DNA from 2 places in the Streptomyces spiramyceticus genome. Region 1 is predicted to be linked to the other one. Evidence: predicted binding sites of a transcription regulator. Region 1 holds the regulator's gene; the other holds the start of a gene.
The links. The regulator HspR, encoded in region 1, represses chaperone genes until heat shock. The targets are predictions, from matches to a motif close to TTGAGNNNNNNNNNCTCAA.
Positions count from the first base shown of each region.

Region 1 (3,408 bases):
GCCGTCGCGAACCTCCTGACCGAGCTCCTCCCGACCCTCGACGACGTCGGCCGGGCGCGTGAACACGGCGAGCTGCTCGGCGGGTTCAAGTCGGTGGGCGAATCGCTGGAGACGGTCGCCGCCAAGATGGGTCTGCAGCAGTTCGGCAAGGAGGGTGAGCCCTTCGACCCGACGATCCACGAAGCCCTGATGCACTCGTACGCACCGGACGTCGAAGAGACCACGTGCGTTGCGATCCTGCAGCCGGGCTACCGGATCGGCGAGCGGACCATCCGGCCCGCCCGCGTCGCGGTCGCCGAGCCCCAGCCCGGTGCCACGCCGCCCGCCAAGGCGGACGAGGCGTCGGCCCCGGCATCGGACGAGGAGAGCGGTGGCCCGGACGAGGGCTGACGTCGGCGGAAAGCGCAGTAACGAGAACGGGAACGGGAAGGAGGGACGTCGGGGATGAGCACCAAGGACTTCGTCGAGAAGGACTACTACAAGGTTCTCGGCGTCCCGAAGGACGCCACCGAGGCCGAGATCAAGAAGGCGTACCGGAAGCTCGCACGCGAGTTCCACCCGGACGCCAACAAGGGTGACGCCAGGGCCGAAGAGCGCTTCAAGGAGATCTCCGAGGCGAACGACGTCCTCGGCGACACCAAGCGGCGCAAGGAGTACGACGAAGCGCGTGCTCTCTTCGGCAACGGTGCCCTCTTTGACAGGCAGGGTCGGCCCGGCCCCGGTGCCGGCGGCGGCTCATTCAACTTCGACCTGGGCGACCTCTTCGGAGGTGCCCAGGGCGGGGGAGCCCAGACCGGCGCCGGCGGCTTCGGCGGTGGCCTCGGGGACGTGTTCGGGGGCCTCTTCAACCGGGGCGGCCCGGGCGCACGTACGGAAACACAGCCGCGCCGCGGCCAGGACATCGAGTCCGAGGTGACGCTCAGCTTCACCGAGGCGGTCGACGGGGCCACGGTCCCGCTGCGGATGTCCAGCCAGGCACCCTGCAAGGCGTGTTCGGGTACGGGCGACAAGAACGGCACACCCCGCGTGTGCCCGACCTGCGTCGGTACGGGGCAGGTGTCGCGCGGCGGCGGGGGCGGCTTCTCGCTCACCGACCCGTGCGTCGACTGCCGGGGCCGCGGGCTGATCGCCCAGGACCCCTGCGACGTGTGCAGGGGCAGCGGCCGCGCCAAGTCGTCGCGCACCATGCAGGTCCGTATCCCGCCGGGCGTCTCCGACAGCCAGCGGATCCGGCTGCGCGGCAAGGGATCTCCGGGTGAACGGGGCGGTCCTGCGGGCGACCTGTACGTCGTCGTCCACGTGGACGCCCACCCGGTCTTCGGCCGCAAGGGCGACAACCTCACCGTCACCGTGCCCGTCACCTTCGTGGAGGCGGCACTCGGCGGCGAGGTGAAGGTGCCTACCCTCGGCGGGCCCCCCGTCACCCTCAAACTGCCGGCCGGTACGCCCAACGGCCGGACGATGCGCGCCCGAGGCAAGGGCGCGGTCCGCAAGGACGGCACCCGCGGCGACCTTCTGGTCACCGTGGAGGTCGAGGTGCCCAAGGGCCTTGACGCCAAGGCCCGTGAGGCGCTGGAGTCCTACCGTGAGGCGACCGCGGGGGAGGACCCGCGAGCGGAGCTGTTCCAGGCCGCGAAGGGAGCATGAGATGGACCCGCGCATGCGACGTAATCCATACCAGCTGACCGACGAGACACCCGTGTACGTCATCTCGGTCGCGGCACAGCTCTCCGGCCTGCACCCGCAGACCCTGCGGCAGTACGACCGCCTCGGCCTGGTCTCCCCCGACCGCACGGCCGGGCGCGGGCGCCGCTACTCGGCCCGCGACATCGAACTGCTCCGACAGGTGCAGCAGTTGTCGCAGGACGAGGGCATCAACCTGGCCGGCATCAAGCGCATCATCGAACTGGAGAACCAGGTCGCGGCGCTGCAGTCACGGGTCGCGGAACTCTCCGCGGCGGTGGAGGGTGCGGCGGTCGCGCTCCAGCAGCGCGAGGCGCAGGTGCACGCGTCGTACCGGCGCGACCTTGTCCGGTACGAGGACGTGCAGCAGGCGAGCGCGCTGGTGGTGTGGCGGCCGAAGCGGGACGGCTGAGTGGTCGTAAGGACACACGAAGGGGCCGGGAGGTGTGAACCTCCCGGCCCCTTCGCCGTGTGCCAGTGCCTGCGGTCAGGTCAGTGCCTGCGGTCAGGCTGCGGGCCGCAGTGAGGCCCAGTCCGTGGCGGGAACGGACTCCGTGCCGTCGGCGTGGACGGCCGTCACGCGGTAGAAGTACGTGCTGCCCGCCGGTGCGGCCGTGTCCGTGAAGGCGCGGTCGTCGGCCGCCAGTGAGGAGCCGGTGAGCTCGGTGTACGTACCGGATGCGCGGTCCCAGCGGTGGACCCGGAACCCGGTGATGTCGCCGCACCCGGTGGTGCACGTCCAGGAGAGCGCCACTCCCGGGCCCGGGTCGGCCGCAGTGGCGGTCAGGTCGAGCGGGGAGCCGTCCGGGGTCTCGACGGTGGGCGTCAGATCGGCCTCGGTCGCCGTGACGTAACCGCCGGGGACGCTGCGCGGGTCGAGCTTGTTGCCGTACTTGTCGACCGCGACGACGTAGAAGGCCCAGGTGTCGCCGTCCGGCCGGCCCTGGTAGAGGAACTCCGAGGTGTCCGCGCCGAGATACTCGGTGTTGGCCACCATGATCACGGTGTCCTCGCCGTCCTGGTGCAGCTCACCGCGGTAGAGCTCGTAGCGCAGCAGGTCGGGTTCGGGGCTGTCGTTCCAGTCCACCTTGATGCCGTACTCGGTGGCGGTCGCGGTGAGTCCGGTGACGGCGGCGGGCGGGGTCGAGTCGCCGGGACGGGTGTAGGTCACCTCGTTGGAGGGCGCCGACTGCACGCCGTCCACGTTCACCTGGGTGACGACGTAGTGGTAGGTCACGCCGCGCTGCAGGTTGCCGCTGTCGGTGCAGGAAGAGGTCCCGTAGTGCATGAAGCACGACGTAATGGGCGTGCCGGACGTGGACACGGGCGAGGTGGTGGAGCGGTATACGCGGATACTCGTGCCGCTGTCCTGCGGGGTGGTCCAGGCGAGCTTCACGCCGTAGTCGCCAGCGGGAGTGGCCGTCAGCCCCGTCGGTGCGCCCGGCACGCGGTGGTCGGCGCGCGTGATGCCCACAGAGGAGGAGGCGGCGGACACGTTGCCGTACCCGTCGTGTGCCATCACCTGGTACGTGTAACGGGTGTTGTCCTTGGCCGTGGTGTCGGTCAACGACGCAGTGGTGGGCGTACCGGCGGACACCCAGCCGAGGTTGTCCCCCTCCCGCCGCGCCACGCTGTACCGCACGGCGCCGGCGGACGGCGTCCAGCTGAGCGCGATGCCCTTCGCGGTGTCGGTCGCCTTGAGGCCGGTGGGTACGGCGGGGTCGG
Region 1 covers NZ_JARBAX010000001.1:3,459,517-3,462,924, forward strand. The annotation lists gene grpE (nucleotide exchange factor GrpE) at 1-390, shown strand, start outside; gene dnaJ (molecular chaperone DnaJ) at 445-1,647, shown strand; gene PXH83_RS15735 (heat shock protein transcriptional repressor HspR) at 1,649-2,095, shown strand; gene PXH83_RS15740 (PA14 domain-containing protein) at 2,189-3,408, opposite strand, start outside.

Region 2 (3,408 bases), 1.1 Mb from region 1:
TTCCGCGCCGTGCGAGCGCAGGAAGGAGAGCGCGATCTGGGCGGACTCCTTCATGACGTCGCCGAGCTGGCCCGTGAGGGTCAGGCCCGCGCCGCCCGTCTCCTCGTCGGCGAGGGACGCCTCGACGAACAGGACGTCGCCGCCCGCGCCCGTGACCGCGAGACCCGTGGCCACGCCGGGGACCGCCGTACGGCGCTCCGCCGGGTCCTGGGCGGACTCCGGGACGTGGTGGGGGCGGCCGATCAAGGCGCGCAGGTCCTCGTCCGTGATCGTGAACGGGAGCTTCTGGTCGCCCAGTTCGTGCTTGGCCGCCACCTTGCGCAGCAGGCGGGCCACCGAGCGCTCCAGGTTTCGTACGCCCGCCTCCCGGGTGTACTCGCCCGCCAGCTTGCGCAGCGCGTCGTCGTCGAGGGTGACTTCGCCGGGCTCCAGGCCCGCGCGCTCCAGCTGGCGCGGGAGCAGGTGGTCGCGGGCGATGACGACCTTCTCGTCCTCCGTGTAGCCGTCGAGCGTGACCAGTTCCATGCGGTCGAGCAGCGCCTCGGGGATGGCTTCCAGGACGTTGGCTGTGGCGAGGAAGACGACGTCGGAGAGGTCGAGTTCGACCTCCAGGTAGTGGTCGCGGAAGGTGTGGTTCTGGGCGGGGTCGAGGACTTCGAGGAGCGCCGCGGCCGGGTCGCCGCGGAAGTCGGAGCCGACCTTGTCGATCTCGTCGAGGAGGACGACGGGGTTCATCGACCCGGCTTCCTTGATGGCGCGCACGATCCGGCCGGGCAGGGCGCCCACGTACGTACGCCGGTGTCCGCGGATCTCCGCCTCGTCGCGTACGCCGCCGAGCGCGACGCGTACGAACTTGCGGCCCATCGCGTGCGCGACGGATTCGCCGAGGGATGTCTTTCCGACGCCCGGCGGGCCGACCAGCGCCAGCACCGCGCCGCCGCGACGGCCGCCCACGACGCCCAGGCCCCGGTCGGCCCGGCGCTTGCGCACCGCCAGGTATTCGGTGATGCGCTCCTTCACGTCGTCCAGGCCGGCGTGCTCGGCGTCCAGGATCTCCTTGGCGCCCCGGATGTCGTACTGGTCCTCGGTGCGCTCGTTCCAGGGGAGTTCGAGAACGGTGTCGAGCCAGGTGCGGATCCAGGAGCCCTCGGGCGACTGGTCGGAGGAGCGCTCCAGCTTGTCGACCTCCTTGAGGGCGGCCTCGCGCACCTTCTCGGGCAGGTCGGCGGCCTCGACGCGGGTCCGGTAGTCGTCGGACTCGTCCTCGCCGGCCTCGCCGTTGATCTCGCGCAGTTCCTTGCGTACGGCGTCGAGCTGGCGGCGCAGCAGGAACTCGCGCTGCTGCTTGTCCACGCCCTCCTGTACGTCCTTGGCGATGGACTCGGCGACGTCCTGTTCCGCGAGGTGCTCACTCAGCCACTTCACGGCGAGCTTCAGCCGGACCACCGGGTCGGCGGTCTCCAGCAGCTCCACCTTCTGGCCGGTGGTCAGGAACGGTGAGTAGCCCGAGTTGTCGGCGAGAGCGGAGACGCCGTCGATCTGCTGTACGCGGTCCACGACCTGCCAGGCGCCGCGCTTCTTCAGCCAGCTGGTGGCGAGTGCCTTGTACTCCTTGACGAGTTCGGTGACCGAGCCGGGAAGGGGGTCGGGCAGCGTTTCGTCGACGCTCGTGCCCTCGACCCAGAGCGCGGCGCCGGGCCCTGTCGTGCCCGCGCCGATCTGGACGCGGCTGCGGCCGCGGATCAGGGCGCCGGGGTCACCGTCGGAGAGACGGCCGACCTGCTCGACGGTTCCGAGGACGCCGGTCGCCGCGTACGTACCGTCCACGCGGGGAACGAGGAGCACCTGCGGCTTGTTGCCACTGGAACGCGCGGCGGCCTGCGCGGCCTCCACCGCGGCGCGTACGTCCGTATCGGAAAGGTCGAGGGGCACCACCATGCCGGGCAGCACGACCTCGTCATCGAGCGGCAGCACGGGCAGGGTGAGCGGATTGGACGTCGATGCCATGATCTCCCCTTCGGCAGTCAAGTTGAGCTATACCGGCTCAATGCTTGTGAGCCGCCGAATGTTCCTGGGGAGGCGTTCGCTCTGAGCGATCACCGGGCAGCCTTTGGATGTAATAGGCTCAATAGCCGACGATCTATTACTCGATCGAGGAGTACGGAATGGCCCAGGCACCCTTCGATTCCACCGCCGAAGCCATCCGCGCCTGGGTGGACGGATGGGTCGTGTCGCGTGGCGCGGCCGACCCCGTACCCCAGCCCTGGGGCTTCACCTTCGACGTCGGCCTCCCCCGCCACGCCACCCGGCACGTCATGACCCACGCCGACGAGGCCACGGTCCGCAAGCTGGCGGAGGTGTACGCCGCGCACGGCGTCGTACTCAAGATGTTCCTGGAACCGGAGACCGTCGCACCGTGGCTCGGCCCGGAGTGGATATCGGACGGCCCGGGCTGGCTGATGACGACGCCCCTGCGTCCGTCCCGTACCGCTGCCGCCACCGCCACCGCACAGACCGGCCTCGCCGACGGGTACACCCTCAAGTCATGGAAGCGCGGGGGCGTAACCCGCCTCCTCGTCCTCGCCCCCGACGGCGGATTCGCCGCACGCGGCCAGGTCGCCCCGACCGGCCGGACGGCAGTGATCGACCAGGTCGAGACGGACCCCGCGCACCGCCGCAAGGGCCTCGGCCGCCTGGTGATGCGTACGCTCCAGAACGCGGCGTACGAACAGGGCTCGACCGTGGGGGTGCTGGGCGCGACGACCGACGGGCGGGGGCTCTACGCGTCGCTGGGCTGGGAGGTGTACGCCCCGCTGGTCGGCGTCACCTGTGAAGCGCGCGGAGTACCGACCAGGCGATGAACTCGGCCGCGCCGTCGAGCACCGGGCCGAGGTTCGTCTCGTCGAGCTCGTACGTGTGCGTGACGTCACCCATGGCCACCCGGGTGCGCATGGTGACCGAGCCGCGGTGGTCGGTCGGCGAGCCGGTGTGCCAGGTGCCGGTCGCCGTGACCGCGACCCCGGCGGGGCGGCCGGATCGCGGGGCGTAGCGGCTGTCGAGCCACTGCTGGAAGCGGCCGTGCGACAGCCCGTCGTCGGTCGTCAGGCCCCTTCGGCCGACTTCGCACCGGTGTTCCTTACGGACAACGCCCACCCTCCGCGATCATCTCCGCCCCGGGCTATGGCGCGCGTCACAACGCAGCCTTCATGCCCCGGCCTCGGCAAAGACTTTGTCGCCGGGCGCCCAGCCCCGCAAAAATGGCGGGGACGACCGACGCAGTCACGATGCGTCACGAACCGCCCGGGAGGTTCCCGCCCCATGCAGGCCCCCTACGTATCCACCGCCGCGCACGCCGCCCACATCGCCGACACCGCCCCCACCGCAGTCACCGTCGACCGGCGCCAAGGC
Region 2 covers NZ_JARBAX010000001.1:4,569,203-4,572,610, reverse strand. The annotation lists gene lon (endopeptidase La) at 1-2,007, opposite strand, end outside; gene PXH83_RS21075 (GNAT family N-acetyltransferase) at 2,166-2,861, shown strand; gene PXH83_RS21070 (hypothetical protein) at 2,824-3,153, opposite strand; gene PXH83_RS21065 (spermidine synthase family protein) at 3,319-3,408, shown strand, end outside.
Region 2: lon (endopeptidase La) is a predicted target of HspR. The motif match lies at 2,030-2,048, and genes of this name have one in related genera.